DNA from 4 places in the Streptomyces sp. NPDC001843 genome. Region 1 is predicted to be linked to each of the others. Evidence: riboswitches for the same ligand, from Rfam matches in the RefSeq annotation. Region 1 holds a riboswitch; each other region holds the start of a gene.
What was found. A riboswitch is a leader RNA that binds a small molecule or an ion and turns the genes downstream of it on or off. The one in region 1 is predicted to bind cyclic di-AMP.

Region 1 (4,484 bases):
GGCCGGGGCGCCCTCCCTGGGGTGGCTGGACGTGAAGACCTCCGGCGACGTCGAGGTGCCGGTCATCGAGAGCGCGATCGACGAGGAGCTCGCCCGGTTCGCCGAAGAGGGCCCCACGCCCGAGGAGATGGAGCGCGCCCAGGCCCAGTTGGAGCGCGAGTGGCTGGACCGGCTGGGCACGGTCGCTGGCCGCGCCGACGAACTGTGCCGGTACGCGGTCCTCTTCGGCGACCCGCAGCTCGCCCTCACGGCCGTCCAGCGTGTCCTCGAGGTGACCCCCGAGGAGGTCCAGGAGGTCGCCAAGGCCCGCCTGCGCCCCGACAACCGCGCGGTGCTCGTCTACGAGCCGGTCTCCGCGGAGGCCGCCGAGGAGACCGAGGACGTGGACGTACCCGAGGACCCGGAGTCCGAGGCCACCGTGGAAGCGGACGCCGACCAGAACGCGAACGAGGAGGCCGGCAAGTGAGCGAGCTCGCCGCTATGGAGTTCCACCCGCAGCCCCAGGCGGGCGAGGCCAGGCCGTGGGCGTTCCCGGCCCCCGAGCGCGGCGCGCTCGACAACGGCCTGACCGTCCTGCGCTGCCACCGCCCCGGCCAGCAGGTCGTCGCCGTCGAGGTGCTCCTGGACGCGCCCCTGGACGCCGAGCCGGCCGGCCTGGACGGCGTCGCCACGATCATGGCCCGGGCCTTCTCCGAGGGCACCGACAAGCACTCGGCCGAGGAGTTCGCCGCCGAGCTCGAGCGGGCGGGCGCCACGCTCGACGCGCACGCCGACCACCCCGGCGTCCGCCTCAGCCTGGAGGTCCCGGCCTCCCGCCTGGCCAAGGGGCTCGGGCTGCTGGCCGACGCGCTCAGGGCGCCCGCGTTCGCCGACGGCGAGGTCGAGCGGCTGGTGCGCAACCGCCTCGACGAGATCCCGCACGAGCTGGCCAACCCCTCCCGCCGCGCCGCCAAGGAGCTGTCGCGGCAGCTCTTCCCGGCGACCTCGCGCATGTCCCGGCCGCGCCAGGGCACCGAGGACACCGTCGCCAAGATCGACTCGGCGGCCGTCCGCGCCTTCTACGACCGGCACGTGCGGCCCGCCACCGCCACCGCCGTGGTGGTCGGTGACCTGACCGGCATCGATCTGGACGCGCTGCTCGGCGAGACCCTGGGCGTCTGGCAGGGCTCCTTGGCCCAGCCCCGCCCGGTGCCGCCGGTGACCGCCGACGACACCGGACGCGTCGTCATCGTCGACCGTCCGGGCGCCGTCCAGACCCAGCTGCTCATCGGCCGTGTCGGCCCCGACCGGCACGACCGGGTGTGGCCCGCCCAGGTGCTCGGCACCTACTGCCTCGGCGGCACCCTCACCTCCCGCCTGGACCGTGTGCTGCGCGAGGAGAAGGGCTACACCTACGGCGTGCGCGCGTTCGGCCAGGTCCTGAGGTCCGGCCCCGAGGGCGAGGGCGCCTCGATGCTCGCCATCAGCGGCTCGGTGGACACCCCGAACACCGGTCCCGCGCTGCAGGACCTGTGGACGGTGCTGCGCACGCTCGCCGCGGAGGGGCTCACCGACGCGGAGCGCGACGTGGCCGTGCAGAACCTCGTCGGGGTGGCGCCGCTGAAGTACGAGACGGCGGCCGCCGTGGCGAGCACGCTGGCCGACCAGGTCGAGCAGCACCTGCCCGACGACTTCCAGGCGACGCTGTACCGGCAGCTCGCCGCGACCGGCACGGTGGAGGCCACCGCGGCGGTCGTCAACGCCTTCCCGGTGGACCGGCTGGTGACGGTCCTGGTCGGAGACGCGGCACAGATCAAGGAGCCGGTCGAGGCGCTCGGCGTCGGCGAGGTCTCCGTCGTGGCCGCCGAGTAACCGGCAAGGCCGGCAAGCCCGGCAGCCGTGCGACAGCGGCACGCGCGCGTGGGGCCCTGGTGACCGATGGATCGCCAGGGTCCCGCGGTGTTTCCGAAGTCTCTGCAGGATGTCCGAATTGGGGCAGAGGTTGCCTGTCTGCCCTGTGGGATGCGCTACAAAAACCGTGTTGCGTTTGAGGATTGAAAGGTGCGCCGCTTAGCGTCATCCGGGCTGTTCGTCAGGCATCGCGCCGCATCCGCGGCACCGGACAGTCATCGCCGAGTCCCCGTACGGCGCGAGCCAGGGGAGCCGGGGACCCACCGTCCCTTGGGGTGAATCGGACGCCCGCGCACACCGCGAGGGGGCCCGTAGGAGACCTTCCTGCTCCGAACCCGTCAGCTAACCCGGTAGGCGAGAAGGAAGGAAAGGACCAGCCACTTCATGGCGTTCACCCGCGCCACCGGGAAGCACCGCCGTCCCAGCCGGATGCACCGCACCACCGCCCGCGCCGCGGGCGTCGCGGCCCTCGCCACCACGGGCGCCATCGGCACCCTCGCCGCTCCGGCGCTCGCCGCCGAGCCCGCGCCCGCACCCGAGCAGACCGCCCTCACCCCGGTCATCACCATCAGCGACTCGGTGCCCCAGCAGATCGACGCCCAGGCCGACGCCCAGAAGGAGGCCGCCGAGCGGAAGGCGGCCGAGGAGGCCGCGCGCAAGAAGGCCGCCGAGCAGGCGCAGAAGGCGCGCGAGGCGGCCCAGGAGGCCAAGGCGCGGGCGGCCCGTGCGGCCGAGCGCAAGCGGCTGAACGCGTTCGTCGCGCCGATCACCGGCTCGTACGTCTCCACCGGCTACCAGGCCAGCAGCTCCCTGTGGTCGTCCGGCTCGCACACCGGTATCGACTTCCACGCCGCGAGCGGCACCGCCGTCCACGCGGTCGGCTCCGGCACCGTGGTGTCCACCGGCTGGGGCGGGGCGTACGGCAACGAGATCGTGATCAAGATGGCCGACGGCATGTACACCCAGTACGGCCATCTGTCGTCCATCGGTGTCTCGGTCGGCCAGAAGGTCACCCCGGGCCAGCAGATCGGTCTGTCCGGCTCGACCGGCAACACCACCGGGCCGCACCTCCACTTCGAGGCCCGCACCGGCCCCGACTACGGTTCGGACGTCGACCCCATCGCCTACCTCCGCAAGCACGGCGTGAACGTCTGACCCGGGATCGCCCCCCCAAGATCCCCCAAGCTCCACCCCCCACCCGAAGCCCCGGCCCCACAGCCGGGGCTTTCGTGGTTTCCGCGCCTCCGTGCAGGCCTCCGCTGTCCAAAAAAACTCCATGGATTCCGACCCGCCGTCGGAAATTCCCGCCCATTGCAATAGAGTCACGGAACGGGCGCCAATCGGCGGCGTTTCACGGGGATTATTGGCGGAGGTCGGTATGCGTATTCCGGCGCACTCGGTATGCACGGCGATCCGGGACGACATCGTGGCCGGTGTCTACGAGCGCGGCGGCCGGCTCACCGAGGAACTCCTCGCCCGCCGCTACGGCGTCTCGCGCGTCCCCGTCCGCGAGGCCCTGCGCACCCTGGAGGCCGAGGGCTTCGTGGTGACCCGGCGGCACGCGGGCGCGTGCGTCGCCGAACCGACCGAGCAGGAGGCCGCCGACCTGCTGGAGATGCGCGTGCTGATGGAGCCGCTCGGCGCCGCCCGCGCCGCCCAGCGGCGCACGGAGGCCCACCTCAAGGTGCTGCGCGGCCTGGTGAGACTGGGGCAGGAGCGGGCCCGCAGGGGCAGCAGCGAGGATCTGCGCTCCCTGGGCGGCTGGTTCCACGAGACGCTCGCCCAGGCGTCCGGCAGCCACGCACTGACCTCCGTGCTCACCCAGCTGCGGCACAAGATCGCCTGGATGTACGCGGTGGAGGCACCCGCCGACCCGGTGGAGTCCTGGGCGGAGCACGGCGCCATCGTGGACGCGGTGGCGCGCGGCGACGGCGAGCGCGCGCGGGCGATCACGGCGCTGCACACCGAGCGGGCGACGGCCGCCCACCGGCTGCGTTTCCCGGGTACCGCCGACCGCCCGGAACGTGTGAGGACTTCGCAACAAGCCGTAAACATGTCGAGCCTGCGGCATTAACACGGGCGCCGTATACAAAGAAGGGTAATTCGGCGAGGTGTATTTCCCCCTGCCCGAATTCGTGGTGCGCTCCGGAATTCCCGGAGAAACGGCGGAGCCGCGCCGCCCGAAAGGGGCGACGCGGCTCCGCCGTTCTGTGCGGTCCGGGGCTCAGACGGTCTCGGGCAGCTCCTCGAGCCCCTCGGAGACCAGCTTCGCCAGACGGTCCAGGGCGGCGTCCGCACCCTCGGCGTCGGAGGCGAGGACGATCTCCTCGCCGCCCTGGGCGCCGAGGCCGAGGACGGCCAGCATGGAGGCCGCGTTGACCGGAGTGCCGCCGGTCTTGGCGATCGTCACCGGCACGCCTGCGGCCGTGGCGGCTCGGACGAAGATGGAGGCGGGGCGGGCGTGGAGGCCCTCGGCCCAGCCGACGTTGACGCGGCGCTCAGCCATGTGTTGCTGCCCTTCAGTTCTCGGTGTTGCCTAGACCGCTCTGTTGTCTAGACCAGTTTCCCATATTCACGAAGCATCCCCGGACGGT
Region 2 (4,484 bases), on a different contig from region 1:
ACGACGCGCCCGACCGGGACATCTCGCTGTACATCAACTCCCCGGGCGGCTCGTTCAGCGCGATGACGGCGATCTACGACACCATGCGGTACGTCGGCTGCGACGTGGAGACGATCTGCCTGGGACAGGCGGGCTCGTCAGCCGCGGTGCTGCTCGCCGCGGGCACACCGGGCAAACGGTTCGCGCTGCCGGGCGCGCGGGTGGTGCTCCAGCAGCCGTCGCTGCCCGAGCCGACGCGGGGTCAGCCGAGCGATCTCGCCATCCAGGCGGACGAACTGGTCCGGATGCGCGGCCTGCTGGAGGACATGCTCGTTCGCCACACCGGCCGCGATCCTGAGCGGGTCGACGCCGACCTCGAACGGGACCTGGTGCTGGACGCCCGGGGCGCTCTGGAGTACGGGCTGGTGGACGGGGTCGTCCCCAGCCGCAAGTCCTCGCGCACCGTCACCCCGGACGCGGGGTGAGCCGCCGATGCTGCCACCGGAACTTCCGCCGTTGCCGGCCCTGACCCGGGCCGAGGGCGAGTTGATCGACCGTTACCTGGAGGCTGCCGACCTGCTGGGCCGGGTCAATCCGGCGCGGCACGGCCACACCTACAGCGGACTGCGGGCCGCCCAGGCGCTGGTGCGCAAGGCGGTGGAACTGCGCGACGCGCTGGCGCTGATGCACAGCCGTGGCGAGACGGAGCTGCACGAGGCCACCCTGGCGCGGGCGCTGAGGGTGCTGGACGGCGAGCGCCGCACCGCGCGCGTCACCGTGCCCCCGGACGGCACCGGTTGAGAGCTTGCGCGCTCGCGACTGAGTCGAAACGGCCCAAAGGACGTACCCACGTTCGGACTAGCAGCGCATCCTTTTCCAGGGCCCTCGAAGTTGCGCGAACCGCCCGGCCGAAGAGCGCCGGGAGGAGCTTCGACCCTGGTCGGAGGGTGCGCCGCTGTCCCGGCAGGGACTCGAACACGAGCCCGTCCACCCGAACGGCTGAGTGGTGAGTAACACCACAAATACTCGGTTCCGTTGGGTTTTTCGGACAGGTGTGGGCGAAGATCCCTGACTGACGACAAGACCCCGCCAAAGCGGCGGGGCGATCCGGGCGGACGCCGAGTCCTGCCGCCGCCCGGATGACCGGTCGACAGGAGTGGATCGGCAGGAGTGGAGGACCCAGGCAAGACGGGTCGCCGGAACGGACAGCCGTCCGTCTCCGAGCAGCCCTTGGGGTGAAGCCGCGGCAACGCGGCCGGGCAACTTCGCCAGCCCGAATCCGACAGGTCATCCTTCACAGGCGGCTGACGAAGGGTTGCGCATGACTGCGCTCAATCGTGTCCCGTCGCTCATGGCCCGGGCCGGCACGGCCTCGGCATTCGCCATCGCCGCCGTCGGCGGCTCGATAGTCGTTCCCGGTGTCGCCACCGACGCCGCTGCCACGACTCCGGCGACGAAGGCGCTCCAGGTCGCGGCGTCCAAGAAGGGCGCACCGTACAAGTGGGGGGCCACCGGTCCCGGCAGGTTCGACTGCTCCGGCCTCACGTTGTACTCGTTCAAGAAGGCGGGCAAGAAGCTGCCGCGGACGGCAGCCCAGCAGTACAACAAGACCCACCACATCTCCGCCAGCCACCGCAAGGCCGGAGACCTGGTCTTCTTCCATTCGGGCTCGAACGTCTACCACGTCGGCATCTACGCCGGGAAGGGGAAGATCTGGCACGCCCCGAAGACCGGGGATGTCGTGAAGCTGCAGAAGATCTGGACGAAGAGCGTCTGGTACGGCCGGGTGAGCTGACCCGCGGTCACGCGCCGCACGGTCCCGGGCACAGGGCCACACCCGGAACCGTGCGGACCCCTACGGCCCCGTACGGACCCGTACGGACCCGTACGGACCCGTACGGGACCCCCTAGGGCTCCTGCTGCCCCCCTGCCGTGACCGGCCTCGCCGGGACCGCCCACGGCAGTTCGACGAAGACCGTCTTGCCTCCCTCGCGGGTGGGCCGCACCCTGAGCCTGCCGCCGCACTCGGCGGTCAGCCAGCGGATGATGACCATGCCGCGGCCGTTGTCCTGCTGCACGGCGGCGGGCAGCCGCTTCGGGAAGCGGGGGTGGCTGTCGGTGACACCGACGCGCAGCTGCTCGTCACGGTCGAGCGCGAGGGCCACCGTGAAGGTGGGCGACTGCCCGAAGGTGTGCTGTACGGCGTTGGTGGCGAGCTCGGAGACGATGAGCCGGACGGTGTCGCAGACGCCGGTGTCCGGCTGAAGCCCCCATTCCGCCAGGATGCCCACCACATAGCTGCGGGCAGCGGAAACCGAGGCTGGATCGCTCGGCAGAGTGATGGATGCTTCCAGATGGTCCGCCATGGCGACGTCGTCCCTTTCCCACGGGACCGCAGTCCGACACGGAGCGGATGGGTTCGAGTACGGTCCCGCACTGGTGCTTCGTCGCCAGACTGCCATCAGCGCGCCGGTCACGGGTGAGAACCACCAAGATATGCATATATCTGTCGCTCAAAGCGGTGAACTCTACGACGGCAGACCGTATTCGGGCGGCGCGCACGGAGTAATGGCGAGTAAGGAGTGGCCCATGCAGAACGGTCCCGCGGTGCGCCGCCGGAAGCTGGGCGCCGAACTGCGCGAGCTGCGCACCGGCGCGGGCCTCACCAGCGGTGAGGCCGCCCGTCTCGTGGGCTGGCACCAGTCGAAGGTGAGCCGGATCGAGACCGGCGCCAGCGGGGTGAAATCGGCCGATGTCCGGTTACTCCTGGACGCCTACGGCGTGACCGACCGTCAACAGCGCGAGCTGCTGCTGGTGCTGGCCGGGTCGGACGACGTCGGCGGCCGGCACCACTGGTGGCACGCCTACCGCGGTGTGCTGCCGCCCGCCTACCGTGACTTCATCAGCCTGGAGTCGCAGGCGAGCGAGATGCGCACCCTGGAGACATCGGTGGTCCCGGGACTGCTGCAGACGCCGGAGTACGCCCGCGCGGTCACCGGGGCGGCCGTCGGAAGAGGCCACGACGGTCCCGACGGCACCGGCGGCACCGACGGTCCCGGTGCCTCCGGTGACGCCGAGGAGCGGCTGGACGCTCTGGTGAAGGTGCGGCTGGCCAGGCAGGACGTGCTGCGGTCGGATCCGCCGCTGGTGCTGAGCGCCGTTCTGGACGAGGCGGTGCTGCGGCGGGAGGTCGGCGGGCCGGAGGTGATGGCGCGGCAGCTTCAGCGGCTCCTGGAGGCGGCGCGTCTGCCGCAAGTGCGCCTCCAGGTGCTGCCCTTCTCCGCCGGGGCGCATATCGGTATCACCGGCCCTTTCGTTATCTTCTCATTTCCGAGCACATCTGATCTGGACGTGGTTGTTCTCGACCATTTGACGAGTAGCCTCTACCTCGAGCGGAAAGAAGACCTCCGGGCCTACTCGGAGGCCTTCAACACCCTTCAGATCCATGCCCTTTCACCCGAGGACTCGCTGGATTACATCGCCGGGATAGGCGGCGCGTAAGGAGGCACCATGTCTGCACTGCCTCGGAACGTACCTTCCAGTACCGATCTGCACGGTGTGCGGTGGCTGCGCAGCAGCTACAGCACCGGAGCGAACAACTGCGTGGAGACGGCCCGCCCGCACTCCGGTCCCCGGGCCGGACTGCTCGCCGTGCGCGACTCCAAGGACCCGGCCGGACCCGCCCTGCTCTTCTCCCCCGGGAGCTGGGCGGAGTTCGTCGCCGCGCTCCGGTGACCTGCTGACCGCTTCCGGTCAGTTTCCGTCCAGGCGATGCACGGCCGTGTCACGCCGACTCATGGCCGCGTCTCGCCGATCACTCGTACAGCGCGTTCGATCTCGGCCCCGGAGAGGTCCGCCCGTGCGGTCAGCCTGAGCCGTGAGATGCCGTCGGGCACGGAAGGAGGACGGAAGCAGCCCACGGCCAGGCCCGCCGCCCGGCATGCGGCCGCCCAGCGCACCGCGTTCTCCGGGGACGGGGCACGCACGGAAACGACCGCGGCGTCCGGACGCACCGCTTCCAGCCCCGCGGCGGTCAGGCGTGCGTGCAGTTCGGCGGCCACCGCACGGGAGCGCGCCGCCCGTTCCGGCTCGCGGCGCAGCAGCCTGAGGGCGGCGAGGGCCGCTCCGGCCGCCGCGGGTGCGAGGCCCGTGTCGAAGATGAAGCTGCGGGCCGCGTTGACCAGGTGGTCGATCACCCGTGCCGGTCCCAGCACCGCACCGCCCTGACTGCCCAGCGACTTCGACAGGGTGACGGTGACGACGACGTCGTCGGCGCCCGCGAGTCCGGCCCCGTACGGTGCTCCCCGGCCGCCGTCGCCCAGCACACCCAGGCCGTGCGCGTCGTCGACGACCAGCCCGGCGCCGTACGCCCGGCAGGTCTCGGCGAGCGCGGACAGCGGCGCCGCGTCACCGTCGACGGAGAACACCGTGTCGGAGACGACGACCGCGGGCCCCTCGTGCGTGGCCAGTGCCTTGCCCACCGCTTCGGGATCGGCGTGCCCGAC
Region 3 (4,484 bases), on a different contig from region 1:
CCGGCGTCGCCTCGTCTGGCGAAGCACCTGGCGGCGGCGCACGGCTGAGGCCGAAAACAGCGGTGAGTTGCCGGGGCGTGGTGTCCGTATTCTCTGATCATGGCCGCACCCCCCGGATATCCGCTCCCCGCCTTCACCCTCGTCGCGACCGATCTCGACGGAACGCTCCTGCGTGGCGACGACACCCTCTCCGACCGTTCCCTGGCCGCCCTCGCGCGGGCCGGGGAGGCGGGTGCCCGGCACCTCGTGGTGACCGGGCGCCCGGCACCGCGGGTGCGGCCGCTGCTCGACGACCTCGGCGGCAGGGGGCTCGCGGTGTGTGCCCAGGGAGCACAGGTGTACGACGCCGGCGCCGACCGCCTGCTGTGGTCGGTCACCCTGGACCGGGAGCTGGCCGAGACCGCGCTCGGCAAGATCGAGGCCGAGGCCGGGGAGGTGTACGCGGCCGTCGACCAGGACGGGGTGGACGGGCTCACGCTCATCGAACCCGGCTATCTGATGCCCCACCCGACGCTGCCCGCCGTACGGGTCCGGCGGCGCGACGACCTGTGGTGCGAGCCGATCAGCAAGGTCCTGCTGCGGCACCACACGCTGACGGACGACGAGTTGGCCGCCACGGCCCGCGAGGCCGTGGGCTCGCTGGCGACGGTCACCATGTCGGGACCGGGAACCGTCGAGCTGCAGCCGTGCGGTGTGACCAAGGCGACCGGGCTGGCGCTGGCCGCCGACCACCTCGGGCTGAGCCCCGACAGGGCGGTCGCCTTCGGGGACATGCCGAACGACATCCCGATGTTCGACTGGGCCGCGCACGGTGTGGCCATGGCCAACGCCCACCCGGAACTGAAGGCGGTGGCCGACGAGCTCACCCTGTCGAACGAGGACGACGGCATCGCCGTCGTCCTCGAAAGACTCTTCCCTTGAGGGAACCGGTCAGCCGGTCAGTACGCGCCGTACACGTTGTCGATCGAGCCGTAGCGGTGGGCGGCGTAGTTGCAGGCGGCCGTGATGTTGGCGATCGGGTCGTAGATGTCCCACGAGGTGCCGGACACGTGGTAGGCGTTGAACGTCGGGGCGATGACCTGCAGCAGGCCCTTGGACGGGGTGCCGGCGGCGGCGTTGGAGTCCCAGAGGTTGATGGCCAGCGGGTTGCCCGAGGACTCGCGCATCACGTTGCGGTAGATGCCGTTGTACGTACCCGGGATGCCGTGCCGCGCCATGACCGCGAGCGAGTCGCGGATCCAGCCGTCCAGGTTGTTCGGGTACGTGACCGTGCTGGGCGCGGGCGTGGGCGTGGCGGCCGAGGCGCTGGTCGCTCCGACCAGCGGGAGGGCGATCACGGCGGCGCCGGTGCCCGCGGCGGCGAGCTTGCGGGCGATGCGGGCGAAGCGGGCAGGGCGGTGCTGAGCGGCAGCAGGCATGGCGAAGTTCCTCTCCGTCGCCTGCGAGGTGAGCTGTCGGGTTCGGGCTGGGAGGTGCCCGGCCGTGCCGCCCGAAGACGGCACGACTTCACCCCGAGCCGTTCCGGGACGACGGGTGTCGCCCGGACCGGCGGCTTACCTGGGTCCCCCGCTCCTGCCGTACGCGAATGAGTTCGTCGATGGGTGTGACGGGCGGCGGCAGGATTCGGCGTCCGCCCGACGGCCGGGAACGTATGCGAGAGCACATGTCCGAAACAAGCGTCGGATTCACACAAAGTCCTAGTTGACCTTGTTGTGTAGCGTATGAGGCACTTGATCCTTTGCTTCTGCCAAGCCTCAACTGGCCATAGGTGAACGGAGAAACGCGGGCTGAGGTGGTGGGCTCCTCCAGTCGGGCGGAGTGACCCAATTCACGAAATGGCAATCGCGGCAAATAGGGCATGAAGGGCGCGGCGTCGGGTAATCGCGGTGGGCGTGGCGGTGGGAGTCGGCTGCTTTAGGCGAGGCACTTCAGTCGTACTTCCGGGTAAGCGGATAAATATCCGTCCTTATCGACCGATCGAAAACATAACGGTCGTGATCCGATAGCGCCCGGCCTGTAACCGTGGGCGCCCTCGGTGATCGAAAGCTGACCGGATACGCTGACTCGAGTGAGGGCAGCGACCTATCGACAAACCGCGTAATCGCCAGCAGACACCAGCAGACAGGAGACCCCTCGTGACCGTCGTCGGGCCATTCGGGCTGAGCGTGCGGGACCAGGCTCTGGAAGCCGATGTCCAGGCCGGATTGGCGGCTGTCGAGGAGGGCCTGCTCGAAGCCACCAAGAGTGAGGTCCCCTTCATCACCGAGGCCGCGCAGCACCTCGTGCGTGCGGGCGGGAAGAGGTTCAGGCCGCTGCTCGTGATGCTCGCGGCGCAGTTCGGGGACCCGTACGCACCCGGGATCGTGCCCTCGGCCGTCGTCGTCGAGCTCACCCACCTGGCGACGCTGTACCACGACGACGTCATGGACGAGGCCGCGGTGCGCCGCGGCGTGGACAGCGCGAACACCCGCTGGGGCAACTCCGTCGCCGTCCTCACCGGCGACTTCCTCTTCGCCCGCGCCTCGCAGATCCTCGCCGACCTCGGCCCCGAGGCCGTACGGGTGCAGGCCCTGGCGTTCGAGCGGCTGGTCACCGGGCAGATCCTGGAGACCGCAGGGCCGCAGGACGGCCGGGACCCGGTCGAGCACTACCTGGACGTGCTGAGCGGCAAGACCGGCTCGCTGGTCGCGGTCTCCTGCCGTTTCGGCGCGATGATGTCCGGGGCCGACGAGACCGTGGTGGACGTCCTCACCCAGTACGGCGAGCGGCTCGGCGTCGCCTTCCAGCTCGCGGACGACGTCCTGGACATCGCGTCCGACTCCCACGAGTCCGGCAAGACCCCGGGCACCGACCTGCGCGAGGGTATCCCGACCCTGCCCGTGCTGCGCCTCAGGGAACGGGCCGCGAGGCTCGGGCTGGCCGAGGACATCGCCCTGTGCCGCCTGCTCGACTCCGACCTGACCGACGACGCCCGGCACGCCGAGGCCCTCGCCGGCCTGCGCACCCACCCGGCACTGGAGCAGGCCCGCCGGGACACCGTGCGCTACGCGGAGGACGCGCGTGCCGCGCTCGCCCCACTGCGCGAGTGCGACGCGAAGGCGGCGCTGATGGAACTGTGCGACGCGGTGGTCCACCGGGCCGGTTAGTGGGCGTCCCGCTCACTTGTGCCCCCGACCCCTACGGGTCAGGTGGAGATCCCGCCTTCCGGTGTCATACCGCAGGCGTACGTCGAGTTGCCTCCCGGGGCTGACGCATCCTCACGGCCGATTTGGTCAGATGGAAACCACGGAAATCACCACTCCTCACCGATTCGGGTGAGAATGGCGGCTCAGGGTGGGACCAAATGTGCGAGGACGGCCGCCGCCGACGACGGAGGTAAGGCACACATGGCACCGTACGAATCCGACGACACCACGGCCGACGACACCACGGCCGGCGACACCACGGCCGGCGACACCACGGTCGACGGACGCCGCAAGGCGGCCCGCTACGTCGTTCCGGTCGCGGTGGTGGGGGTGGCGGCGGCGACCATCGGGCTGGTCCCGGCGCTCGCCGACTCCGGTGACCCCGATCTGCCGAAGATCACCGCTCAGCAGCTCATAGACAAGATCGCCAAGTCGGACGTGCAGCAGCTCTCCGGCACGGTGCGGGTCAGCACCGACCTCGGTCTGCCGGATCTCGGCGGCCTGGAGAGCGGCCTGCTGTCCGGGGCCGGCCAGGGCGGCGGCGGATCGTCGGCGGACCCGCAGTCCAAGTTCACCGAGCTGCTGACGGGCAGCCACACCCTGCGCGTGGCGGCCGACGGGCCGGACCGCCAGAAGGTGTCGCTGATCGAGCGTGCCGCCGAGTACAGCCTCATCCACGACGGCAAGGACGTGTGGGGCTACGACAGCAAGTCCAACGAGGTGTACCACGGCACCGCCGAGCAGCACGGCAAGGAGCGGCGGGAGAAGACCCCCGCCACGCCGAAGGACTTCGCCGACGAGGCCCTGAAGTCCGTCGACGACACCACGTCCGTGACCGTCGACGGCACCGTCCAGGTCGCCGGCCGGGACGCCTACAAGCTGCTCGTCAAGCCGAAGCAGTCCGGCACCACGGTGGGTGCGATCAGCATCGCGGTGGACGCGAAGACAGGGCTGCCGCTGAAGTTCACCCTCACCCCGGCGAGCGGTGGCGCCGCCGTGGTGGACGCGGGCTTCACCCAGGTCAGCTTCGCCAAGCCGGCTGCCTCGACCTTCCACTTCACCCCGCCCAAGGGCGCGAAGGTCACCCAGCAGGACGACGCCGACAAGGGTTTCCCGGAGCCTGGCAAGGGATTCCCGAAGCCCGGGAAGAGCGCCCCGAAGTCCGAGGGAGACCTCGCCAAGGGAGCCGACGGCTTCAAGGTCATCGGCAAGGGCTGGAACTCGATCGCCACCTTCGACAGCGGCAGCGAGGGCGGCCTGCCCTCCGGTTCGGGCGGCGGCGATCTGGGCGGCTTCCTC
Region 4 (4,484 bases), on a different contig from region 1:
CAGATACAGCCGTTCCCGCGCGCGCGTGATGCCGACGTACGCCAGGCGCCGCTCCTCCTCCAGCTCCTTGGTCTGGCCGAGGGCACGCATGTGCGGGAAGACGCCGTCCTCCATACCGGTCAGGAACACCACCGGGAATTCCAGGCCCTTGGCGGTGTGCAGCGTCATCAGCGTGATGACGCCGTCACCGTCCTCCTCGTCCGGGATCTGGTCGGAGTCGGCGACCAGGGCGACCTGCTCCAGGAAGTCGGACAGGCCCACCGACTCGCCCTCGCCGCGCTCCTGCTCGAATTCGAGCGCCACGGCCGCGAGTTCCTGGAGGTTCTCGATGCGGGTCTCGTCCTGCGGGTCGGTGGAGGCCTGCAACTCGGCCAGGTACCCGGTGCGTTCGAGGACGGCTTCCAGGACGGTCGCCGGGCCCGCGCCGGACTCGACGATCGTACGGAGTTCCTCCATCAGCACGTTGAACCGCTTCACCGCGTTCGTCGACCGCGCCGCCATGCCGTACGCCTCGTCGACCCGCTTCAGCGCCTGCGGAAAGCTGATCTTCTCCCGCTGGGAGAGGGCGTCGATCATCGCCTCCGCGCGCTCGCCGATGCCGCGCTTGGGCACGTTGAGGATGCGACGCAGCGGCACCGAGTCCTCCGGGTTGGCGAGGACCCGCAGGTAGGCCAGGACGTCCCGGACCTCCTTGCGCTCGTAGAAGCGGACACCGCCGACGACCTTGTAGGGCAGGCCGACGCGGATGAAGACCTCTTCGAAGACACGGGACTGGGCGTTGGTGCGGTAGAAGACGGCGACGTCCCCCGCCTTGGCCTCGCCGGCGTCCGTGAGGCGGTCTATCTCTTCGGCGACGAACTGCGCCTCGTCGTGCTCGGTGTCGGCCACGTACCCCGTGATGCGGGCGCCCGTGCCGGCGTTGGTCCACAGGTTCTTGGGGCGGCGGGACTCGTTGCGCTCGATGACCGCGTTGGCCGCGGAGAGGATCGTCTGGGTGGAGCGGTAGTTCTGCTCCAGCAGGATCGTCGTCGCGTCCGGGTAGTCCTCCTCGAACTGGAGGATGTTGCGGATCGTCGCGCCGCGGAAGGCGTAGATCGACTGGTCGGCGTCACCCACCACGCACAGCTCGGCGGGCTGGAGGTCGTCCGGGCCGGGCGGCACGTCCACCGGGTGCTCGGCGGTGCCGACGAGCTCGCGCACGAGGGCGTACTGGGCGTGGTTGGTGTCCTGGTACTCGTCGACGAGGACGTGGCGGAAGCGGCGGCGGTAGTGCTCGGCGACGTCCGGGAAGGCGCGGAGCAGGTTGACCGTCGTCATGATCAGGTCGTCGAAGTCGAGGGCGTTGGCCTCGCGCAGCCGCGACTGGTAGAGGGCGTAGGCCTGGGCGAGGGTCTTCTCGAAGCCGTCGGCCGCCTGGGCGGCGAAGTCCTCCTCGTCGATCAGCTCGTTCTTCAGGTTGGAGATCTTGGCGCTGAAGGACTTCGGCGGGAAGCGCTTCGGGTCGAGGTCCAGGTCGCGGCAGACCAGGGCCATCAGGCGTTTGGAGTCGGCGGCGTCGTAGATCGAGAACGACGAAGTGAAGCCGAGCTTCTTGCTCTCCCGGCGCAGGATGCGCACGCACGCGCTGTGGAAGGTCATCACCCACATCGCGTTCGCGCGCGGGCCGACGAGCTGCTCGACGCGCTCCTTCATCTCGCCGGCGGCCTTGTTGGTGAAGGTGATCGCCAGGATCTGACCGGGGTGGACGCCCCGCTCGCCGAGCAGGTGGGCGATGCGGTGGGTGAGCACACGGGTCTTGCCGGACCCGGCGCCGGCCACGATGAGCAGTGGGGAGCCGGAGTGGACGACGGCGGCGCGCTGGTTCTCGTTCAGCCCCTCCAGGAGCGCGGCCGCGTCGACGGCCGGGCGGGGGGCGCCGTTCCGGTAGTACTCTCCCCCACTCTCGGCTTCGCTCGAGCGGGGGGACCCCCATCGGTCCGGCGGCACGTCGAACTTCCCGCCGAACAGATCGTCCGGAACCGGTTCCGGAGCGTGATCGTCCTCGGGCGGCGGCGGGGGCTCCTCCGCGTGCCCGCGAGGGGCCTGGAGGTCCGCCAGGAAGCTGTCGTCAAAGAGGCTGCTCATCGCTCTCCGAGTCTAGGGCGCGCCACCGACAACCGGCCGCCGCCCCGGAAAGATGACCGGTCCGCCCTTCACTCACGGTCCGGAGCGACACCGTCACGCGGACGGAAACCCTTACGTAAATCATAAGATCTATCGGGCATAACGTGCATCAACCTTCACATGAGCCACACGAGTTGGCTACCGTGCCTGGCAGGCCGCACGACCCCCACCGGCGAACGTCGCCGGGCCGCGCGGCCTCCGTCGAGTCCGGCGCGCGCCCCCACGCCAGCCGGAGCCGGGGACCCACACCGAGACCTGGGGTGAATCGGTCCGTTCTCCCGCAAGGACGAGGACCGTAGGGCAACCCTTCCGAACCACCCGCCCGAACCCGACAGCTAACCCGGTAGGCGGAACACTGGAAGGAGTCGCCTCCGTTGGCGTCGCACCGCAAGCGTTCCTCGGGTACGGGAGTCGCGGGAATCCGCAAGCCCGCCCTCGCCACCGCCGCTCTCACCTCCGTGGCCCTGCTCTCCCAGCCGGCCGACGCCGCCCCCGCCGCCCCAGCCGCCGACGGCAGGCCGAGCCTGGAGGAGGTCGAGAAGAAGGTCGACTCCCTCTACCGCCAGGCGGAGTCGGCGACCGACAAGTACAACGCGGCCAAGGAGAACACCGGCAAGCAGCGCAGACGGGTCGACACCCTCCTCGACGAGGTCGCCAAGCGCACGGAGAAGCTCAACAAGGCACGTGAGAAGCTGGGCTCGTTCGCCGCGGCCCAGTACCGGACCGGGGCCGCCGCCCCCGACACCGCCACCTTCCTGCTCGCGGACACCCCGCAGGACTACTTCGACCAGACCCAGCTGATGAACCGGCTGACCTCCCGGGAGAAGGGCGCGGTCGACGACTACGTCACCGAGCAGTCCGCGACGACGAGGAAGCGACAGGAGGCCACGGCGAGCCTCGAGACGCTGACCGAGTCGCAGAACGAGCTGCACACCGCCAAGGCCACCGTCCAGAAGAAGCTCGCCACCGCGCGCGAGCTGCTGTCCACGCTGACGGCCCAGGAGAAGGCCCGGCTGGCGGCGATCGAGAAGCAGAAGCGGGAGGAGGCCGCGCGCAAGGCGGCGGAGCTCGCGAAGCAGCAGGCGGCCGAACGTGCGGCCGAGCAGGACACCGGCGCCACCGCGTCCCCCTCGACGCCTCCCTCCACGGCCCCTTCCACCCCCCCTTCGACGTCCACGGGCTCGTCGTCCTCGTACGCCACCAAGGCCGCGAAGGCGATCGAGTTCGCCCGTGCGCAGATAGGCAAGCCGTACGTCTGGGGCGCCACCGGTCCGGGCTCCTACGACTGCTCCGGCCTGACCCAGGCCACCTGGAGGGCCGCCGGCGTCAGTCTGCCGCGCACCACCTACGACCAGGTCGACGCCGGCACGACGGTCTCGCTCGCCGACTCCCAGCCCGGTGATCTGATCTTCTTCTACGACGACATCAGCCACGTCGGCATCTACATCGGCAACGGCATGATGATCCACGCCCCCAAGCCCGGCGCATACGTCCGCGAGGAGTCGATCTACTACGACGGCGAATCGATCATCCACAGCGTGGTGCGACCGGCCTGAGCCACCGGGCCCCTAGCATCGGCCCATGCCCGGCTCCTCCTCACCCCTGCACGTCTGGTGGGCCCGGCGTTCACCGGCGGGTGGTGCCGCCGTGATGGCGACGGGGATCGTGTCGGTGGGGTTGCTGCTCGCGGGCCACGCGGTGCTGTCACGGATCGCCCTCGGGGTGGCGTGTGCCGCCTGGCTGGGATTCGCGGCGGCCTTCGCCGCCCGACTGGTGTTCGAACGGGAGCGGTGGGCGGCGGAGGCGGAGACGCCGGGTGCGCTCACCGCCGTCGCCGGCACCGCGGTACTGGGGACCCGGTTCTCGCTGCTCGGCCGACAGGTCCTGGCCGAGGCGCTGCTCGCGCTGGCGGCCGTGCTCTGGCCCGTACTGCTCGCCCCCGTCGTACGGCACTGGGGGCGGCGCATGCCGGGGACGGCGTTCATGGGCTGCGTGGCCACACAGGCGCTCGCCGTGTCCGCGGCCGTGCTGGCCGACGCGACGTCGACGGCGTGGCTCGCGCACACGGCGCTGGTGCTCTTCTGGCTGGGACTGCTGTTCTACGCGCTGGCCCTGGCCCGGTTCGATCCGCGGCAGGTCGTCGAGGGCGCCGGGGACCAATGGATCGCGGGCGGCGCGCTCGCCATCTCGGCGCTGGCCGGGGCGCGGCTGATCGCCGCCGACAGTCCGCACCTGTATCTGTGGAGCGACGACGACCGGGACGTCCTGCGCACCGTGACCGTCGCGCTGCTCGTACTGGATCTGGCCTGTTACGCCGTCCT

Region 2: it holds a riboswitch for cyclic di-AMP, as region 1 does, so the genes downstream of both, ACFYZQ_RS12025 (C40 family peptidase) here and ACFYZQ_RS19230 (M23 family metallopeptidase) in region 1, are expected to answer to the same signal.
Region 3: it holds a riboswitch for cyclic di-AMP, as region 1 does, so the genes downstream of both, ACFYZQ_RS39615 (transglycosylase SLT domain-containing protein) here and ACFYZQ_RS19230 (M23 family metallopeptidase) in region 1, are expected to answer to the same signal.
Region 4: it holds a riboswitch for cyclic di-AMP, as region 1 does, so the genes downstream of both, ACFYZQ_RS21680 (NlpC/P60 family protein) here and ACFYZQ_RS19230 (M23 family metallopeptidase) in region 1, are expected to answer to the same signal.

Annotation. Positions count from the first base shown of each region.
Region 1 is NZ_JBIATQ010000007.1:118,709-123,192, forward strand. It holds gene ACFYZQ_RS19220 (M16 family metallopeptidase) at 1-466, shown strand, start outside; gene ACFYZQ_RS19225 (M16 family metallopeptidase) at 463-1,851, shown strand; cyclic di-AMP (ydaO/yuaA leader) riboswitch at 2,100-2,261, shown strand; gene ACFYZQ_RS19230 (M23 family metallopeptidase) at 2,275-3,045, shown strand; gene ACFYZQ_RS19235 (GntR family transcriptional regulator) at 3,269-3,964, shown strand; gene ACFYZQ_RS19240 (HPr family phosphocarrier protein) at 4,115-4,396, opposite strand.
Region 2 is NZ_JBIATQ010000004.1:131,018-135,501, reverse strand. It holds gene ACFYZQ_RS12035 (ATP-dependent Clp protease proteolytic subunit) at 1-464, shown strand, start outside; gene ACFYZQ_RS12030 (hypothetical protein) at 472-780, shown strand; cyclic di-AMP (ydaO/yuaA leader) riboswitch at 1,086-1,297, shown strand; gene ACFYZQ_RS12025 (C40 family peptidase) at 1,301-1,774, shown strand; gene ACFYZQ_RS12020 (ATP-binding protein) at 1,887-2,345, opposite strand; gene ACFYZQ_RS12015 (helix-turn-helix domain-containing protein) at 2,569-3,480, shown strand; gene ACFYZQ_RS12010 (DUF397 domain-containing protein) at 3,490-3,714, shown strand; gene ACFYZQ_RS12005 (8-amino-7-oxononanoate synthase) at 3,774-4,484, opposite strand, start outside.
Region 3 is NZ_JBIATQ010000031.1:7,554-12,037, reverse strand. It holds gene ACFYZQ_RS39620 (HAD family hydrolase) at 100-921, shown strand; gene ACFYZQ_RS39615 (transglycosylase SLT domain-containing protein) at 939-1,418, opposite strand; cyclic di-AMP (ydaO/yuaA leader) riboswitch at 1,424-1,607, opposite strand; gene ACFYZQ_RS39610 (polyprenyl synthetase family protein) at 2,136-3,146, shown strand; gene ACFYZQ_RS39605 (outer membrane lipoprotein carrier protein LolA) at 3,387-4,484, shown strand, end outside.
Region 4 is NZ_JBIATQ010000008.1:228,927-233,410, forward strand. It holds gene pcrA (DNA helicase PcrA) at 1-2,124, opposite strand, end outside; cyclic di-AMP (ydaO/yuaA leader) riboswitch at 2,377-2,530, shown strand; gene ACFYZQ_RS21680 (NlpC/P60 family protein) at 2,538-3,719, shown strand; gene ACFYZQ_RS21685 (tellurite resistance/C4-dicarboxylate transporter family protein) at 3,745-4,484, shown strand, end outside.